2 regions of the Variovorax sp. 01N425 genome follow, and region 1 is predicted to be linked to the other one. Evidence: riboswitches for the same ligand, from Rfam matches in the RefSeq annotation. Region 1 holds a riboswitch; the other holds the start of a gene.
What was found. A riboswitch is a leader RNA that binds a small molecule or an ion and turns the genes downstream of it on or off. The one in region 1 is predicted to bind thiamine pyrophosphate.
Positions count from the first base shown of each region.

Region 2: linked by a shared signal. The riboswitch ahead of thiC (phosphomethylpyrimidine synthase ThiC) and the one ahead of AC1DSC_RS05600 (purine-cytosine permease family protein) in region 1 are both predicted to bind thiamine pyrophosphate.

Region 1 is NZ_JBFTRJ010000003.1:6,777-16,756, forward strand. Features, by position in the region: gene AC1DSC_RS05590 (NAD(P)/FAD-dependent oxidoreductase) at 1-1,008, shown strand, start outside; gene AC1DSC_RS05595 (aspartate aminotransferase family protein) at 995-2,299, opposite strand; TPP riboswitch at 2,417-2,524, shown strand; gene AC1DSC_RS05600 (purine-cytosine permease family protein) at 2,601-3,941, shown strand; gene thiD (bifunctional hydroxymethylpyrimidine kinase/phosphomethylpyrimidine kinase) at 3,889-4,752, opposite strand; gene AC1DSC_RS05610 (FAD-dependent oxidoreductase) at 4,893-5,984, shown strand; gene thiS (sulfur carrier protein ThiS) at 5,981-6,184, shown strand; gene AC1DSC_RS05620 (thiazole synthase) at 6,220-7,041, shown strand; gene thiE (thiamine phosphate synthase) at 7,038-7,967, shown strand; gene AC1DSC_RS05630 (TonB-dependent siderophore receptor) at 7,964-9,980, shown strand, end outside.
Region 2 is NZ_JBFTRJ010000016.1:148,611-158,590, reverse strand. Features, by position in the region: gene aceK (bifunctional isocitrate dehydrogenase kinase/phosphatase) at 1-645, shown strand, start outside; gene AC1DSC_RS26085 (acetyl-CoA C-acyltransferase) at 708-1,892, shown strand; gene AC1DSC_RS26080 (glutamate carboxypeptidase) at 1,982-3,232, shown strand; gene AC1DSC_RS26075 (acyl-CoA dehydrogenase family protein) at 3,260-4,390, shown strand; gene AC1DSC_RS26070 (YchJ family protein) at 4,477-4,905, shown strand; TPP riboswitch at 4,932-5,036, shown strand; gene thiC (phosphomethylpyrimidine synthase ThiC) at 5,127-7,013, shown strand; gene AC1DSC_RS26060 (HAD family hydrolase) at 7,068-7,760, shown strand; gene AC1DSC_RS26055 (thioredoxin family protein) at 7,859-8,185, shown strand; gene AC1DSC_RS26050 (AraC family transcriptional regulator) at 8,523-9,551, opposite strand; gene AC1DSC_RS26045 (isovaleryl-CoA dehydrogenase) at 9,695-9,980, shown strand, end outside.

The DNA of each region.
Region 1 (9,980 bases):
GAAACCGACGCGCTGATCATCGGCGCCGGTCCGGTCGGGCTGTTCCAGGCCTTCCAGCTCGGCCTGCTCGAGATCTCCTGCCATATCGTCGATGCACTGCCCACCGCGGGCGGCCAGTGCGTGGCGCTCTACGGCGGCAAGCCGATCTACGACATTCCGGGCACGCCGGTCACCAACGGAAGCGAACTCGCGCAGTCGCTGCTCAAGCAGGTCGAGCCGTTCAAGCCCCAGTTCCATTTTGGCGAGCAGGTGGCCACGCTCGAACGGCAGGCCGACGAGCGCCTGCTGCTGACCACCACCGCCGGCACGGCTTTCCTGGCGAAGACCGTGTTCATCGCGGCCGGTGTCGGTGCCTTCGTGCCCAAGCGCATCGCGCTCGAAGGCATTGCGCAGTTCGAAGGCCGCTCGCTTTTCTACCACCCCGATTCGCTGGACCGCTTTGCCAGGCAGGCGGTGGTGGTGAATGGCGGCGACGACGTGGCGCTGGAAACCGCCATCGCGCTCACGGCCATTGCGAAGCAGGTCACGCTGGTCCACCGGCGCGACGGGTTCCAGGCCGACGAGGCGCTGGTCGCGTCGATGCGCGCGCTGGTGGCCGACGGCAAGCTCGCGTTCAAGGTCGGCCAACCCACCGCTTTCGACGGCAGGCAACTGCAGATCACCACGCCCGACGCAACCACCGTCGACCTGCCGCTCGACGCGCTGATCGCCTGCCTGGGCATCTCCCCGCGCCTCGGCCCCATTGCCGACTGGGGCCTGGAACTGGAGCGCAAGCAGGTGCCGGTCGACACCGAGAAGTACGAAACCCGTGAACGCGGCGTGTTCGCGGTGGGTGACATCAACACCTATCCGGGCAAGAAGAAGCTCATCGTCTGCGGCTTCCATGAAGCCACGCTGGCGGCCTGGGGCGCCACCGCCATCGTGTTCCCGGGCAAGGCGATTCCGCTGCAGTACACGACCACCAGCACGCGGCTGCACGAGCTGCTGGGCGTGGCTACTTCGCGCTAGGCAGCAGCGCGCGGTATTCGCCGATGAAGCGGCCGATGGCGGCGGCGAACCGGTCGATGTCCGCATCGGTCAGCGGCAGAGACAGCACGATGAAGCCGCGCGGCGAGGCGTAGATGCCCTCGCCCAGCAGGTGGAAGAACAGCAACTGCCGCAGCCGCCCGTCGACCGCCGCCAGGTCGTCCACGCGCCGCACTTCCCCGCGCACGAAATGTGCGTTCATCAGCGAACCGACGCCGGTGAACTGCATGGCCACATCCTCTTTCGCACACAGCGCATTGAGCCGCGCACGCATCGCCTCGCCGCGCTCGGCCAGCCTGCCTGCCGCCTCGGGCGTGAACAGCTTCGTGAGGCCCGCATAGCCGGCCGCCATGGTCATCACGTTGTTGTTGAAGGTGCCCGAATGGGAGAGCGACCCGGTGCGCGGATCGAACTGCGCCATCACGTCCGAGCGCCCGCCGAAAGCGCCGAACGACATGCCGCCGCCGATGTACTTGCCCAGCGTGGTCAGGTCCGACCGGATGCCCAGCTTGTTGGCGAGGCCGTTCGGTGCGAGGCGCGAGGTCATGACCTCGTCGAAGACCAGCAGCGCGCCCACCTTCGTCGCACCCTCGCGAAGTGCTTGCAGAAAGTCGAGGCGCCCCGGAATGCAGCCGCTCGCACCCTGCATCGGCTCGACCAGGATCGCGGCGATCTCCGACCCGTGCTTCTCGATCTGTTCGCTCGCAGCCTGCACATCGTTGTAGGGCAGCACCAGGAAGTCGAAGGGCACGGTCGTCGGCAGCGGCTTGGCGCCGAACCCGAGCACGCCGCCGTGGTAGCCGCCCGAAAACACCACGATCTTCCGCCGCCCCGTGAAGTGCAGCGCGGCCGTGAGCGCCATCAGGTTGGCCTCGGTGCCCGAGTTGGTGAAGCGCAATTGCTCGATCTGCGGAAAGCGCTCGCAGATGGTCTTGGCGAGCCTTCCTTCGAGCAGGTTGTGGCCCGTGAGGTTGATGCCACCCTGCATTGCCTCGACGACGGCATCGCGGATCTCGGGTGCCGAGTGGCCGTAGACGCCGGCCGTGTATTCGGCGATGAAGTCGGCATAGCGGTGGCCGTCGGCATCCCAGAGCGCAGCGCCCTCGCCCTTGGCGATGGTGAGCGGAAACGGCGCATAGAACAGCACCGAGCGGCTGTTGGCACCGGGCATGTAGCGCACCTGCGCCTCGAACTGGCGCCGGCTGGCCGGGTTGGCCTCGGTGAAGCGCTGGAAGGCCTGGGCAAGGGACTGGTCGATTGCGGAATCGCTCATGGAACACATCCTCGAAGTGGCGGCATGCGGATTGCCATATCCGGACCATCATCCATGGTTTGGAGGCTGGGCGCACAGGCTCGTACAATAGTTTCCGCTTTGCGCCACGGCGCGGAGCACCACCGCTAGGGGTGTCGAACCGGGATCCGTTCCGGGGCTGACTGAGAGAGTCCCTTTGAACCTGACTGAGGTAATCCTCGCGCAGGGAAGCTGGTCCGGCGGCCTGTCGCGTTGTCTCGCGCGATGGCTCCACCGCCGGAGCCTCGCCCACCTGCCAAACCTTTTGCACTGGAGCAACTGGATGGCACACGACGACGAACTTTCTTCCGCCAACGAGGCGCTGGCGCCCCTGCCCGCGTCGCAGCGCGTGTTCGGCTGGCACGACCACGCATCGCTCTGGTTCAGCCTGGGCGTCGGGCTGCTGGTGATGCAGATCGGTGCCTACCTGGTGCCGGCGGTGGGCACGCGCGACGCGGCCATCGCGATCGTGCTGGGTTCGCTGCTCGGCGCAGGCCTGTTGGCCTGGACTGCGCGGCTCGGCTGCGAGAGCGGCCTGGCGAGCGCCGGGCTGATGCACGCCACCTACGGCAGCGCCTTCGCACGGCTGCCGGTGCTGCTCAACATCGTGCAGCTGGTGGGCTGGACCACCTTCGAGCTCGTCATCATGCGCGAAGGCACGCAGGCGATCGGCCAGCAGGCCTTCGGCCTGGCGCTCGGCGGGCCGCTGGGCGGCGCCCTCACCACGCTGCTCTGGGGCGCGGTGCTGCTGGCGCTTTTGGCCGGCTCCATGGTCAAGCTGGTGCGGCGCTTCGTGAGCCGCTTCGGCCTGCCGCTGGTGGTGCTTTCTCTGCTCTGGCTGACCTGGCAGTTCGCGACGCGCCTGCAAGCCAAGGGCCTCGACGCCTTCTGGGCGCGCCCCGGCGACGGCGGCATGGGCATGTTCAGCGCGCTCGACCTGGTGATTGCGATGCCGGTCTCGTGGCTGCCGCTGGTGGCCGACTACGCGCGCCACGGCAAGCGCAGCGCAGGCGGCCTGGGCAGCGCCTTCAGCGGCACCTGGATCGGCTATGCGCTGGCCAACGTCTGGTGCTATGCGCTCGGCGTGATGGTGGTGAGCGTGGCGGAGCCGGGCACCGGCCTGGTCACCGCGCTGCTGCTCGCCCAAGGCGGCCTGGTGGCGCTGGGCCTGATCCTGATCGACGAGCTCGACAACGCGTACGGCGATGTGTATTCGGGCTCGGTGTCCACCCATAGCCTGCTGCCGCGCTGGAGCGTGCGGCGCTGGGGCCTCCTGCTGGCGGCGCTGTGCACGGCGCTCGCGCTGGTGCTGCCGATGCACACGCTCGAGCCGTTCCTGCTGATGCTGAGTTCGGTGTTCGTGCCGCTCTACGGCGTAATCCTGGGGCGGCTGGGCACGGGCCAGGCGGTCTTGTCGGTGGGCACGCGCCGGGTCGACCTGGGCGCGGCGCTGATCTGGATTGCGGGCATCGCGGCCTACCACGCGCTCGCCAAGTGGGCGCCGCAATTCGGCTCGGCGCTGCCCACGCTGGCCGCGACATTCCTGCTGGCCTGGGCCAGCCGGCCCAAGGCTACGCCGACGGCGGCAGGCGGTGCGTCGGCACTGGCGCAAAACCGTGGTTGAGCGGACCGTGTCCCGCGCCGGTCTTCACATGCGCACCGGCGGCCATCGCGCCGAGGATGTAGGCGCGCGCGCATTCGACGGCCTCGGGCAACGCAAGCCCCAGCGCCAGGTGCGCGGCAATGGCGGACGACAGCGTGCAGCCCGTGCCATGCAGGTTGCGGCTCGCGATGCGCTGCGAGGCCAGCCGCTTTCGAGCGCCGCCCGCCTGCAGCAGCACGTCGACCACCTCGTCGCCCGGCAAGTGCCCGCCCTTGAGCAGCACGGCCTGCGCGCCGAGCGCCAGCAGTTCGTTGGCCGCATCGTCGAGGGCATCGATGCCGCCGATCGCATGGCCGATCAGCAAGGCCGCTTCGTCGAGGTTGGGCGTGACCACCACGGCGCGCGGGAACAGCTCGCGCACCAGCACCTGCACGGTTTCGGAGGCGATCAGGCGGTCGCCGCTGGTGGCGACCATCACCGGGTCGAGCACTACGTTGGGCAGCCGGTAGTGATCGATGGCCCAGGCCACCACCTCGACCACCTCGGGCGCATGCAGCATGCCGAGCTTGACCGCATCCACGCCGATGTCCTCGACCACCGCCTGGATCTGCGCCTTGAGGAAAGCCGGCGGCACGCCATGGATGCCCGACACGCCGAGCGTGTTCTGCGCGGTGAGCGCCGTGATGGCCGTCATGCCGTAGCAGCCGAGCGCCGCGAAGGTCTTCAGGTCGGCCTGGATGCCGGCACCGCCGCCGCTGTCGGAGCCGGCGATCGAGAGCACGCGTGCGTAGCGCAGGGGCCCCTGGGGCGCGTCGGAAAGTGCTTGGGTCATGCTGAAAATTATCGGCGACTGGCCCTGCCTTGCTCCCTTCCCTTCCGGGGGAGGGCCGGGGCGGGGGCGCGCGGCGCATCCACGGGGCGCTCCGGTGGCCCCCCTCCCCACCTTCCCCCGGCGGGGGAAGAAGCAAGACCATGAGCCTCCCATTCCAATCCGCCGCCATCCTCGGCGCGGGCCTCATGGGCCGGTTGCTCGCGGTCACGCTGGCGCGGGCCGGCTGCAAGGTCGAGCTGTTCGAAGCGGGCAGCCCCGAAGCCGAAGGCGCCGCCGCGCGCGTGGCGGCCGCCATGCTCGCGCCGCTGGCCGAATCGGCCGTGGCGCCGGTGCCGCTCGTGCGCATGGGGCAGTACGCGCTGGGCCGCTGGCCCGAGTTGCTGGCACCGCTGGCGCAGCCCGTGTTCTTCCAGCGCGAAGGCACGCTGGTGCTGTGGCACCGCCAGGACGCCGCCGAGGCCGCGCGGCTCGCGCGCGTGCTGGCGCGCACCGGCACGCAGGTGCCTGAGCTCGCCCCCATGCGCACGCTCGACGGCAGCGGGATTGCCGCGCTCGAGCCGTCGCTCGGCCAGCGCTTCGCGCAGGGTTTGTTCCTTCCGGGCGAAGGCCAGCTCGACAACCGCGCGCTGCTGGCTTCGCTGCTGGCCACGCTGCAGGCCAGCCCCGGGGTGAAGCTGCATTGGCAGTCGCCACGCACGCCTGGCGATTTTTCTCCGGGCACGCCGGGCCAGCCCGACTGGGTGATCGACTGCCGCGGCCTCGGCGCCAAGCCGCAGTGGAACGCGCTGCGCGGCGTGCGCGGCGAAGTCGTCCGCGTGCATGCGCCCGAGGTGAGGCTGCAGCGGCCCACGCGGCTGGTGCATCCGCGCTATCCGCTCTACATCGCACCCAAGCCCGGCAGCGTGTTCGTGATCGGCGCGACCGAGATCGAATCCGACGACATGTCGCCCGCCAGCGTGCGCTCCACGCTCGAGCTGCTGAGCGCGGCCTATGCGGTGCACAGCGGCTTCGCCGAAGCCCGCATCCTCGAGATCGCGACCCAATGCCGCCCCACGCTGCCCGACAACCTGCCCGCGATCCGCCAGCCGCAGCCGCGCGTGCTGCAGATCAACGGCCTGTACCGCCACGGTTTCATGATTGCGCCCGCCGTGCTCGACGCCGCCATGGAGCTGCTCGTGCACGGCCGCTCTGCGCTCGCGCAGAAGCTCGGCCTGGAGACACCCGAAGCATGACGATGAATGTCCTGATCAACGACAAGCCCTACACGCTGCCGGACGGCGCCACCGTGGTCGACGCGCTGGCCGCACTCGATGCGGTGCCGCCGTTCGCGGTGGCCGTGAACCGCGAGTTCGTGCCGCGCTCGGCCCATGCGGCGCGCGCGCTGCAGCCCGAAGACCGCATCGAAGTGATCCGCCCCGTGACCGGCGGCTGAACAAGCAACCCACAGAGATGGAGACAACACGCACCATGACGACCGCATCTGCAATTCCGGACAACGATCCGCTGGTTCTCTACGGCCAGACCTTCCATAGCCGCCTGCTGCTGGGCACCGCGCGCTATCCCTCGCCGGACCTGCTCGAAGCCGCGGTGAAGCGCGCCAAGCCCGCCATGCTGACGGCCTCGCTGCGCCGCCAGTCCGCCAGCCCCGGCGCAAGCGACAGCGGCAACGGCTTCTGGGAGCTGCTGCGCCGGCTCGCGGTGCCGGTGCTGCCCAACACCGCCGGCTGCCACAGCGTGCAGGAGGTGATCGCCACCGCGCAGATGGCGCGCGAGCTGTTCGACACGCCATGGATCAAGCTCGAACTGATCGGCGACGACTACACGCTGCAGCCCGACACGCTGAACCTCGTCGATGCCGCATCGCAGCTGATCCGCGACGGTTTCCAGGTGCTGCCCTATTGCACCGAGGACCTCGTGCTGTGCCAGCGGCTGGTCGACGTCGGCTGCCAGGCCGTGATGCCCTGGGCGGCGCCCATCGGCACCGGCCGCGGACCGGTCAACCCCTACGCGCTGCAGCTGCTGCGCGAGCGGCTCAGCGTGCCGATGCTGGTCGATGCGGGCCTCGGCCTGCCCTCGCATGCCTGCCAGGTCATGGAATGGGGCTACGACGGCGTACTGCTCAACACCGCCGTGGCGCTGGCGCAAGACCCGGTGTCGATGGCCGGCGCCTTCGCCGACGCCGTGCAGGCTGGCCGCGCCGCCCACCGCGCCGGTGCCATGGCCGCGCAAGACTCCGCGCAGCCCAGCACGCCGGTGCTCGGCACGCCCTTCTGGCATCACGCACCATGAGCGCTTCGACAGACGCCCGCGCCATCTCGCAGGCCATCGTCGCGACGCACGGGCTGCGCTTCGGCACCAACATGCCCGCGGCCATTTCAGCGGGCCGCTTTTCCTCGGACGAGCCGGTGTACCGCGGCGCAAAGCAGGCCTGCACGGCGCTCGGCTTCATCGAGATCGATGCCGAATGCCTGGCACGCGCCTGGCAGGCGCAGACGGCGCGCACCGGTGCTTTCGATGCCAACCAGTGGCCCGAAACGCCCGTCGATTTCGGTATGCGCGCGTTCCCGCCCACCGAACGCGACGACGCCTTCGCGCCCTGCCCCGAACGGCTCGGCCTCTACGCCGTGCTGCCCGATGCGCAATGGGTCGGCCGCATGGCGCGCGCCGGCGTTCCCACGGTGCAGCTGCGCTTCAAGTCGGACGACGCGGCAGCCACCGAGCGCGAAGTGCATTCGGCCGTCGACGCGGTGCGCGGCACCGGCGCGCTGCTCTTCATCAACGACCACTGGCAGACGGCCATTGCCGCGGGTGCCTACGGCGTGCACCTGGGCCAGGAAGACCTCGACGCGCTCGCGCCCGAACAGGTGCAGCAGATCCGCGATGCGGACCTGCGGCTCGGCGTCAGCACCCACGGCTATGCCGAGATGGTGCGCGCCGATGCGGTGAGCCCGAGCTACATCGCGATGGGCGCGGTGTATCCGACCACCCTCAAGAAGATGGCGACCGCACCGCAGGGCGTGGCGCGGCTAGCGGCCTATGCGCGCCTGCTGCGCGGCTATCCGCAGGTGGGCATCGGTGGCATCGACGCTGTGCGGCTGCCCGAGGTGCTGGCCACCGGCGTCGGCTCCGTCGCCGTGGTGCGCGCGCTTGTCGCCGCAGAAGATCCCGAGGCCACGGCCGCGCAATGGATGGCGTCGATAGCCGCCGCCACATGAACGAAGCAATGACACAAAAGAAATTCCGATCCTGGCCGCTGACGCCGGTCTCTCGTGCAGTAGCCACCACCTTTCTTCTTCTGGCGGCCGGCGGCGCGCAAGCCCAGCAGCCAACCGAGCAGTTGCCCGCCATCACGGTGAACGAAAGCAGCGCCGCCCCGCAAGCCGAAGTGAGCGGCTTCGGCGACGTGCCGCTGCGCGAGCTGCCGCTCTCGGCCACGGTGATCGACAGCACGCAGCTTCGCACGAGCGGCGCGCGCCGCCTCGCCGACCTCACGCAGTTCGATTCCTCGGTGACCGATGCCTACAACTCGGCCGGCTACTGGGACTACCTCACGGTGCGCGGCTTCGTGCTGGACAACCGCTTCAACTACCGGCGCGAAGGCCTGCCGATCAGCGCCGAGACATCGATCCCGCTCGACAACAAGGAGCGCATCGAGATCCTGCGCGGCACCAGCGGCATCCAGGCCGGCACCAGCGCGCCGGGCGGGCTGGTCAACTACGTGGTCAAGCGGCCCACCGAGCAGGACCTGCGCACGCTGCGCATCGAAACCACCAGCCGCGGCAGCGTGCTCGGCGCGCTCGACCTGGGCGGGCGCTTCGGTGCGAACCGCGAGTTCGGCTACCGGCTCAACATCGCGAGCGAAAACCTCAAGCCGCTCGTGCACAACCTCGACGGCAACCGCAACCTGTTCTCGCTGGCGGGCGACTGGCGCATCACGCGCGATTCGGTGCTCGAGTTCGAGATCGAGCGCAGCCACAAGACCCAGCCGAGCCAGAACGGCTTCAGCCTGCTGGGCAGCACGCTGCCGGTGCCGGTCGATCCGAGGATCAACCTCAACAACCAGCCGTGGTCGCAGCCTTCGGAATTCAACGCGCTCACCGGCAGCGTGCGCTTCAGCCAGGCGCTCAATGCCGACTGGCGCTGGAGCGCGCAGATCGGCCAGCAAAGGCTCAAGACCGATGACCGCCTGGCCTATGCCTTCGGCTTCGATTGCCACCCTGAAAGCAACTTCTCTTACTGTGATCGCTACGGCCCCGACGGCACCTTCGACTTCTACGACTTCCGCAGCGAAAACGAGCGGCGCACGCAAACGGCCGGCAGCCTCAACCTCAAGGGCAACGTGACGGCCGGCAGCGTGCGGCACGAGCTCGGCTTCGGCCTGCTCGCGAGCCACGTGCGCAACCGCTTCCAGGACCAGGCCTACAACTACGTCGGCACCGGCAACGTGTGGGCCACGGCCGTGGTGCCGCCCGACCCCACGCTGACCGACGCCAACACCAACCGCGACGAGCGTTCCACCGAGCTCTCGGTGCAGGACGCGATCCGCTGGAACAGCCGCTTCACCACCTGGCTCGGCGTGCGCCACACGCGGCTGGACCGCGACAGCATCCGCACCGATGGCACGCGCCCCACCGGCTACAAGGACGGCATCACCACCCCATGGATCGCCGCCAGCTTCGCCATCCAGCCGGGCCTGCTGGCCTATGCGAGCTGGGGCAAGGGCGTCGAGTCGCAGGTGGTGCCGAACAAGAGTTCGCAGTACAACAACGCCGGCGAGGCGCTGCCCGCGCTGACCTCGCGCCAGTGGGAGCTGGGCCTCAAGGGCGGAAGCGACGTCTTCGCCTGGCAGCTCGCGTGGTTCGACATCAAGCGCCCGATGACGAACCTCGATGCCTGCAACCGTCTCGGCACCACACCCTGCGACGGACGCTACGACGGCAGCGCCGTGCACCGCGGGCTCGAAGCGGGCGCACAGTGGAACACGGGGCCCTGGCGCCTTGCAGGCAGCGTCACGCTGATCGATGCCAAGCGCCGCGGAAGCACCGCCGAGCCGGCCACCAACGGCCAGTCGCCCACCAACGTGCCCAAGCAGGTGCTGCGCGCGCAGGCCGGCTACCGCGTGGCTTCGGTGCCGGGCCTCGAGTTGCTCGGACAGCTCTCGCATGAAGGCCGGCGCAACGTGCTGCCCGATGGTTCGATCGCCCTGCCCTCATGGACGCGCGTCGATG
Region 2 (9,980 bases), on a different contig from region 1:
GAGCCCGAGCTGATCGACGAGATCCGCAAATTCGCGCCCAGCCAGCTCGAGATCGGCGACCGCGACGGCAACGGGGAGATGGAGCTCGTGCTCAAGCACGTCTACATCGAGCGCCGCATGATCCCGCTCAACATCTTCCTGCAGGAGGCCTTCGACACGCTGGCCAACCCCGAAAGCCCGGCGCATGCCAAGCGCGCGCAGGAACAGCTCGAGCATGCGGTGGTCGAGTACGGCAACGCCATCAAGGACATGGTGGCAGCCAACATCTTTCCGGGCGACATGCTGTGGAAGAACTTCGGCGTCACGCGCGGCGGCAAGGTGGTGTTCTACGACTACGACGAGATCGAATACATCACCGACTGCCAGTTCCGCAAGGTGCCCGCGCCGCGCAACGAGGAAGACGAGATGAGCGGCGAGGTCTGGTATTCGGTGGGTCCGAAGGACGTGTTCCCGGAAACCTTCGGCCCTTTCCTGCTCGGCAACGACGCGGTGCGCAAAGCCTTCATGGCGCACCATGCCGACCTGCTCGACGCTGCCTTCTGGCAGCACCACAAGGAGCGCATCCGGGCCGGCCAGATGCTCGACGTGTTCCCGTACGAGGAGTCGCAGCGCTTTCCGCACGAGGGCCATGCGACCCATTTCTGATCGAGCCCCGGTCGGCAACGACCGCTTCCTTTTTTCTTTCCACTTTTCCGAAGGAGACCACCATGCCTGAATCCATCGTCATCGTCGGCGCCGCCCGCACCCCCATGGGGAGCTTCCAGGGCGACTTCTCTTCCCTTGCCGCGCACGACCTCGGCGGCGCCGCCATCAAGGCCGCCGTGGAGCGCGCCGGCATCGCGCCCGACAGCGTGGGCGAAGTGCTGTTCGGAAATTGCCTGATGGCCGGCCAGGGCCAGGCGCCGGCGCGCCAGGCGGCCTACAAGGGCGGCCTGCCCGACAGCGCGGGCGCGGTCACGCTCAGCAAGATGTGCGGCTCGGCCATGAAGGCCGCGATGCTCGCGCACGACCTGCTCTTGGCCGGCACGCACGAGGTGATGGTGGCGGGCGGCATGGAAAGCATGACCAACGCGCCCTACCTGATGCTCAAGGGCCGCGGCGGCTACCGCATGGGCCATGACCGCATCTTCGACCACATGATGCTCGACGGCCTGGAAGACGCCTACCAGCCGGGCCGCTCGATGGGCACCTTCGGCGAGGACTGCGCCGCCAAGTACAAGTTCACGCGCGAGCAGCAAGATGCGTTTGCCATTGCCAGCGTGCAGCGCGCCAAGGCCGCCACCGAATCCGGCGCGTTCAAGGACGAGATCACGCCCATCACCGTGAAGGGCCGCGGCGGCGACACCGTCATCTCCATCGACGAAGGCCCGGGCAAGGTCAAGCTCGACAAGATCGCCACGCTCAAGCCCGCGTTCAAGAAGGAAAACGGCACCATCACCGCCGCATCGAGCTCGTCGATCAACGACGGCGCCGCCGCGCTGGTGATGATGACCGAGTCGCACGCGAAGAAGATCGGCGCCAGGCCGATCGCCCGCATCGTCGGCCATGCCACGCATGCGCAGCAGCCCGAGTGGTTCTCCACCGCGCCCGTCGGCGCCGTGGCCAAGCTGTTCAAGAAGACCGGCTGGAGCGTCAAGGACGTGGACCTGTGGGAAGTGAACGAGGCTTTCGCGGTGGTGCCGATGGCGCTGATGCACGAGCTCGACGTGTCGCACGAGATCGTCAACGTGAACGGCGGCGCCTGCGCGCTGGGCCACCCGATCGGCGCCAGCGGCGCGCGCATCATGGTCACTTTGATCCATGCGCTGAAGGCGCGCGGCAAGAAGCGCGGCGTGGCCACGCTGTGCATCGGCGGGGGCGAAGGCACCGCGGTGGCACTCGAGTTGCTTTAACAAAAAACAAACGCCGCAAGCGCCCCTTGCCGGGGCGCTTCGTGGTTTTCTCTCTACGAATACTGCAGACAGACGCCAGGAGATTCTTCATGCGCCCATTCAATCAACGCACCATGCTCGCAGCCCTGCTGGCCACCGCCTTGCTGGCGCCAGCCGCCGGCTGGGCGCAGAAGCGCGACAACGTGCTGTTCCAGGCCGCCACCGATGCGCAGCCCGCCGTGCTCAAGACGCTGGAGCAGCTGGTCAACATCGAAACCGGCACGGGGGATGCCGAGGGCATTGCGGCCGCGGGCAACTACCTCGAGGGCGAGCTCAAGAATCTTGGCTTCACCGTCACGCGCAGCAAGTCGGCCGGCCTCGTGGTGGGCGACAACATCGTCGGCAAGCTGAAGGGCCGGGGCGGCAAGAACCTGCTGCTGATGTCGCACATGGACACCGTGTACCTCAAGGGCACGCTCGCCAAGGCGCCGTTCCGCATCGAAGGCAACAAGGCCTACGGCCCCGGCATTGCCGACGACAAGGGCGGCAACGCCGTCATCCTGCACACGCTGAAGCTGCTCAAGGACTACGGCGTGCGCGACTACGGCACCATCACCGTGCTGTTCAACACCGACGAGGAAAAAGGCTCCTTCGGCTCGCGCGACCTGATCCAGGAAGAAGCCAAGCAGGCCGACTACGTGCTCTCGTTCGAACCCACGAGCGCGGGCGACGAGAAGCTCTCGCTCGGCACTTCGGGCATTGCCTACGTGCAGGTCAACATCACCGGCAAGGCCTCGCATGCGGGCGCCGCGCCCGACCTGGGCGTGAACGCGCTGGTCGAGGCGTCGGACCTCGTGCTGCGCACCATGAGCATCGACGACAAGGCCAGGCACCTGCGCTTCAACTGGACCATGTCCAAGGCCGGCAACGTGTCGAACATCATTCCGGCCAGCGCCACGCTGAACGCCGACGTGCGCTATGCGCAGAACGAGGACTTCGAGGCCGCCATGAAGACGCTCGAAGAAAAGGCACAGCAGAAGAAGCTGCCCGAATCCGATGTCAAGGTGGTGGTCACGCGCGGCCGTCCGGCGTTCAACGCCGGCGAAGGCGGCAAGAAGCTGGTCGACAAGGCCGTGGCCTACTACAAGGAAGCCGGCGGCACGCTGGGCGTGGAAGAGCGCACCGGCGGCGGCACCGACGCGGCCTACGCGGCGCTCTCGGGCAAGCCCGTGATCGAGAGCCTGGGCCTGCCGGGCTTCGGCTACCACAGCGACAAGGCCGAGTACGTCGACATCAGCGCGATCCCAAGGCGCCTGTACATGGCGGCGCGGCTCATCATGGACCTGGGCGCCGGCAAGTAAGCAAGAAAAAAGACAGGAGACAACGCCATGCTGCTCAGTGCCGACCAGGAAGCCATCCGCGACGCGGTGCGCGATTTTTCGCAGGCCGAGCTCTGGCCCAACGCCCCCAAGTGGGACCGCGAGCACAGCTTCCCGAAGGAAGCGCACCAAGGCCTCGCGGCGCTCGGCGCCTACGGCATCTGCGTGCCCGAGGAACACGGCGGCGCGGGCCTCGACTACCTCACGCTCGCGCTGGTGTTGGAAGAAATCGCGGCCGGCGACGGCGGCACCAGCACCGCCATCAGCGTGACCAACTGCCCGGTCAATGCGATCCTCATGCGCTATGGCAACGCACAGCAGAAGAAGCAGTGGCTCGAGCCGCTGGCGCAGGGCCGGATGCTCGGCGCCTTCTGCCTCACCGAGCCGCAGGCCGGCAGCGACGCATCGAGCCTGCGCACCACGGCGCGCAAGGACGGCGATGGCTACGTGATCGACGGCGTGAAGCAGTTCATCACCAGCGGCAAGAACGGCCAGGTCGCCATCGTCATCGCGGTGACCGACAGGGGCGCGGGCAAGCGCGGCATGAGCGCTTTCATCGTGCCGACCGATGCGCCGGGCTACAGCGTGGCGCGGCTCGAGGACAAGCTGGGCCAGCACAGCAGCGACACCGCGCAGATCAATTTCGACGGCTGCCGCATCCCGGTGGAAAACCTCATCGGCGCCGAGGGCGAGGGCTACAAGATCGCGCTGGGCGCGCTCGAGGGCGGCCGCATCGGCATTGCGGCGCAGAGCGTGGGCATGGCGCGCAGCGCCTTCGACGTGGCGCTGGCCTATGCCAAGGAGCGCCAGGCCTTCGGCGGGGCGATCTTCGACCAGCAGGCCGTCGGTTTCAGGCTGGCCGAGTGCGCCACGCAGCTCGAAGCCGCGCGCCAGCTGATCTGGCACGCTGCCAGCCTGCGAGACGCCGGCCGCCCGTGCCTCAAGGAAGCCGCGATGGCCAAGCTGTTCGCAAGCGAAATGGCCGAGCGCGTCTGCAGCGCCGCGATCCAGACGCTGGGCGGCTATGGCTACGTGAACGACTTTCCGCTCGAGCGCATTTATCGCGACGTGCGGGTGTGCCAGATCTACGAAGGCACCTCGGACATCCAGAAGCTGCTGATCCAGCGCGCAATGGCCTGAACCGGGCGCTCGGAAGGCTCCTGGACGGCGCCCCGGGCTTGCCCCATCGGTCGAAGGGCCCGGAGGATGTTCCAATAGAGGCCTTCATGAGCGCCACTGTTCCCCCCACCGGACCTTGCCCCTGCGGCCGTACGGACCGCCGAGACAAGCCCATCGGCTATGCCCTGTGCTGCGGCCGCTACCTCGAGGACTTCGAGGGCACGCCCGCGCCCGACGCCGAATCGCTGATGCGCTCGCGCTATACCGCCTTCGTGCTGGAACGCGGCCCCTACCTGCTTGCCACCTGGCATGCGTCGACGCGGCCGGCGTCGATCGAGTTCGAGCCCGGCGTGAAGTGGCTGGGCCTGGACATCCGCTCGCGCTCGGTGCTGGACGCCGACCATGCCGAGGTCGAATTCGTCGCCCGCCAGCGCAGCAGCACCGGCGCCGCCACGCGCCTGCACGAGCGCAGCCGCTTCGTGCGCGAGGGCGACCGCTGGTTCTACCTCGAAGGCGATCTGCAGACCCCCGGTTGACGCACCGGGCCATGGCCCGCACAATAGTCCCCGCTCCGGGGTGCACGCATGTGGCGTGCTGAGATGGCAAAGTGCCGACCCGCGAACTTGATCCGGGTCATACCGGCGTAAGAAGAGCTGCACTCCCCGACTCCGGTCCCGCCACCCACCCACCAACGTGGCGGCCCAAAGTCCTCAGAGCGATTGCGGAGCACCCTTTCCCTCAACAAGGAGTGCCCCGCATGAATGCCCCCGACAAGTTCACCTCCCTGCTCTCGCTCACGCGCGAGCCCTTTCCCGCATCGCACAAGTGCCTGATTCCGGGCAGCCGGCCCGACCTCAACGTGCCGGTGCGCGACGTGCTGCTGACCAACGGCGAGACCGTGTCGCTCTACGACACCTCGGGCCCCTACACCGATGCCAAGGTCGAGATCGACGTGCGCCGCGGCCTGCCCGGCGTGCGCGGCGCCTGGATCGCCGAGCGCAACGACACCGAAAGCTACGAAGGCCGCTCGCACCAGGCGCTCGACGAGGGCCTGAAGCACGCCCACGACCACGATGCCCAGCGCCTGGCCGAACTGCGCGCCGGCGCCTCGGCGCTGCAGCGCACGCCGCGCCGCGCCAAGTCAGGGGCCAACGTCACGCAGATGCACTACGCGCGCCGCGGCATCGTCACACCCGAGATGGAATACGTGGCGCTGCGCGAGAACGGCAAGCGCGAGTGGATGGCCGAGTACCTCGCCAACGAGGAGCGCGCCAAGCGCGTGGCCGGCAACCCGATGGGCGCGAGCATTCCGCGCATCATCACGCCCGAGTTCGTGCGCGACGAGGTGGCGCGCGGCCGCGCCATCATTCCGGCCAACATCAACCATCCTGAAGTGGAGCCGATGGCCATCGGCCGCAACTTCAAGGTCAAGATCAACGCCAACATCGGCAACTCGGCCGTCACCTCGAGCATCGAGGAAGAAGTGGAAAAGCTCGTGTGGGCGATCCGCTGGGGCGCCGACAACGTGATGGACCTTTCCACCGGCAAGAACATCCACACCACGCGCGACTGGATCGTGCGCAACAGTCCCGTGCCCATCGGCACCGTGCCGATCTACCAGGCGCTCGAGAAGGTGGGCGGCGTGGCCGAGGACCTGACCTGGGAGATCTTCCGCGACACGCTGATCGAGCAGGCCGAGCAGGGCATCGACTACTTCACCATCCATGCCGGCGTGCGGCTGCCGTTCATCCACCTGACGGCCGACCGCATGACGGGCATCGTCTCGCGCGGCGGCTCGATCATGGCCAAGTGGTGCATCGCGCACCACAAGGAGAGCTTTCTCTACGAGCGCTTCGAGGACATCTGCGACATCATGAAGGCCTACGACGTGAGCTTCTCGCTCGGCGACGGCCTGCGCCCGGGCTCGGGCGCCGATGCCAACGACGAAGCGCAGTTTGCCGAACTGCGCACGCTGGGCGAGCTCACGCAGATCGCATGGAAGCACGACGTGCAGACCATGATCGAGGGGCCCGGCCACGTGCCGATGCACATGATCCAGGCCAACATGGACGAGCAACTCAAGCACTGCCACGAGGCGCCGTTCTACACGCTCGGCCCGCTGACGATCGACATCGCGCCGGGCTACGACCATATCTCCAGCGCCATCGGCGCCGCGATGATCGGCTGGGCCGGCACCGCGATGCTCTGCTACGTGACGCCCAAGGAGCACCTGGGCCTGCCCGACCGCGACGACGTGAAGCAGGGAATCATTGCCTACAAGATCGCCGCGCATGCGGCCGACGTGGCCAAGGGGCACCCGGGCGCGCGCTCGCGCGACGATGCGCTCAGCAAGGCGCGCTTCGAATTCCGCTGGCAGGACCAGTTCAACCTGGGCCTGGATCCCGACACGGCGCGCGAATTCCATGACGAGACCCTGCCCAAGGATTCGAGCAAGGTGGCGCATTTCTGCTCGATGTGCGGACCGAAGTTCTGCTCCATGAAGATCACGCAGGAAGTGCGCGAGTACGCGGCGAAGAAGGGCGTGGCCGAGGCGGAAGCCATGGCCGAAGGAATGGCGCAGAAGTCCAGGGAGTTCATGGCGGGCGGCGGCGAGATCTACATCCCGATCCAGCCCGCGTCCTGAGCCCGGCCGGGGTCATTGCTACCATGGGGGAATTCCCCCGAACCCCTCCGCGCAATGACCCCATTCCCCTTCGATGCCGTCCTTTTCGACTGCGACGGCGTCCTCGTCGATTCCGAACCCATCACCAACAGCGTGCTCGCCGAGATGCTCGGCGAACTCGGCTGGCACCTCACCACCGAAGAGTCGATGAACACCTTCACCGGCAAGGCCGTGAAGGACGAAACCGCGCTCATCGAATCGAAGACCGGCGTCAGGATCACCGAAGACTGGCTCAAGGCCTTCAGGGCTCGCCGCAATGAAGCGCTCGAGCGCGACCTCGTGGCCATTGCGCACGCTCCCGGGGCCATCCGCGAAGTCCATGCGCGGCTCCGGGGCCGCATCGCCTGCGCCTCGGGCGCCGACCGCCACAAGGTCGAACTGCAGCTGGCGAAGGTCGGCCTGCTCGAGTGCTTCGAGGGCCGCATCTTCAGCGGCCACGAGATGCCGCGCTCCAAGCCCTACCCCGACGTTTACTTGGCCGCCGCCGAGGCGCTGGGCGTCGATCCGAAGCGCTGCGCGGTGGTCGAGGACACCGTCACGGGCGCGATGGCCGGCGTGGCCGCGGGTGCCACGGTGTTCGGCTACAGCACCGGCGAATCGGGCCACAGCGGCCCCGAGGCGCTGCGCAGCGTCGGCGCGCTGCAGGTGTTCAGCGACATGCGGGAACTGCCCGCGCTGCTCGCTTCGCACGGCCTACAGCCAGCCTGAAAACGGGCCTGGAAAAACCAAGCCCCTGCCGCGAGCAAGCCCGCGACGTTTCTGCTGCAATGGCATCAAGCAAGCCAGTCCACAAGGAGCCGGATCCCATGACTTCCGAATACAAGACCGAGCAGCCCGACCGCGCCGAGATCGATGCCCTGAAGGGCCCGGCGGTGGTCGAGTTCGGCACCAACTGGTGCGGCATCTGCAAGGCCGCCCAACCTCATATCGCCGAGGCCTTTGCCAAGTACCCGGACATTCCGCGCATCAAGGTCGAGGACGGCAGCGGACGACCGCTGGGCCGCTCGTTCAACGTGCGGCTGTGGCCCACGCTGGTGTTCATGCGCGACGGCCAGCAGGTCGCGAAGCTGGTGCGTCCCGAAGACAGCCAGTCCATTGCCGACGCGCTGGCGTTGATTGCACAGCCGGGCTGAGTCTTGCGCTGGTGCCTTGGTTCGGGCGCTGCTGCTGCTCAGTTCAGGGCGCGCTCCCGCCGACGGGGTACCTTGCTCCGCGAATGTCCTCCGGCCTTCGGCCTCCCCCTTGATTTCGCTGCGCAAGGCACCCCATCAGCGGGAGCGTGATCAGAGCCGTCGTTGATCGGCGGTACACCAGCAGCGTGCCCCAGTGCCCAGGGCATCGGGTGCTCCCCGCAGCGAAATTAAGGAGGAGGGGGCGTAGCCCCCGGGGGACATTCGCGGAGGGGAGTACCCGGTGGCCTGTGCACGCGCCCCGAACGACGGCGCCAATAAAGCACAAAGCAGAATCCCGCTACAACCCCCGCAGCCGAAAGTCCCGCGGCGCATGTCCCGTCCACTGCAGGAACGCGCGCGAAAAGCTCTTCTCGTTGCGAAAGCCCACGGCCAGCGCCACCTGCTTGATCGGCCGGCTGGTGCGGCGCAACTGCTCCACCGCCATCTCGTGGCGCACTTCGTTCTTCAGCGTCTGCAGTGACGTGCCTTCTTCATGCAACTGCCGGTGCAGCGTGCGGCTCGACACGTTGAGCAGCGTGGCCAGCGCCTCCGCCGTCGTGGCCTCGGCTGCGCGCGAACGCAGCAGCTCGCGCACGCGCTGGCCCAGCAGCCGGTCGCGCCGGTACTGCAGCACCGTGAGCGGCAGCGCCCGCTTGAGCATCGTGCGCAGCGCACGCTCGTCGCGCTGCAGCGGCAGCGCGAGGTAGCGCTCGTCGAAGCTGATGCTCGCCTCGGGCGCATCGAAGCGCACCTCGGGCGTGAACATCAGCGGATAGGCGTCGCGGTGCGGCGGCGCTGCAAAGGGAAAAGTCGCGTCGCGCAGCGAGATGCGCGAATCGATGGCCCAGCAGACGTACCCGTGCAAGAAGCGCAGGCTCGTCACCAGGCAGAACTCGCGGAAGGCCTCGTCCAGCGGGCGGTGCTCGGCGATGCGCAGCGTGGCCACGCCGCCCGACACCTCCAGCGCCAGCGTGATGTCCTCGGTCAGCAGGCGGTGATGGCGGCACCAGCGCTTGATGGCCACGCCCAGGTCGGGCGAGGTCAGCGAGGCGCGGCACAGCATGCCGTAGCTGCCCCAGGGCAGCCGCCGCGAGAACCAGCCGAGCGCCTCGTCGTCCAGCTCCTGCATCGCATGGCCCGACAGCGCCTCGAACTGCGCGGCTGTCACCCGCGCGCCCGGCCGGGCCAGCTCGCGCGGCGTGATCTGTGCCGCTTGCAGCGCCGCGGACGGATCGACGCCGTAGCGCTCGTAGCCCTGCACGATGGCTCTCACGAAGGCCATCGGCGTGACGGCACGGGCGGGTCGGAGGAAGGACGGGGACGACATGGTCAGGTGGTTCCGGCGTGGCGCAATTTGCAACCATTGTGGCGCCAATTGCGGCGCGGCGAGGCGTAAGCTGCATTCTTCCAAGCGCCCATCCGCGTGGGACAGCCTGCCTGCGCGCCGACCCCTCAGAGGAGACAACACACATGCACGATCCCGGCCTGAACTTCGACCTGGGCGAGACCATCGACTCGCTGCGCAGCGCCATCCAGGACTTTGCCGCGAACGAGATCGCCCCGCGCGCCGCCGACATCGACCGCGACAACCTGTTCCCGCACGACCTGTGGCAGAAGCTCGGCGAGCTCGGCCTGCACGGCATGACGGTGAAGGAAGAGTTCGGCGGCACCGAGCTGGGCTACCTCGCCCACATCGTGGCGATGGAAGAGGTGTCGCGCGCCTCGGCCTCGGTCGGCCTTTCGTATGGCGCGCACT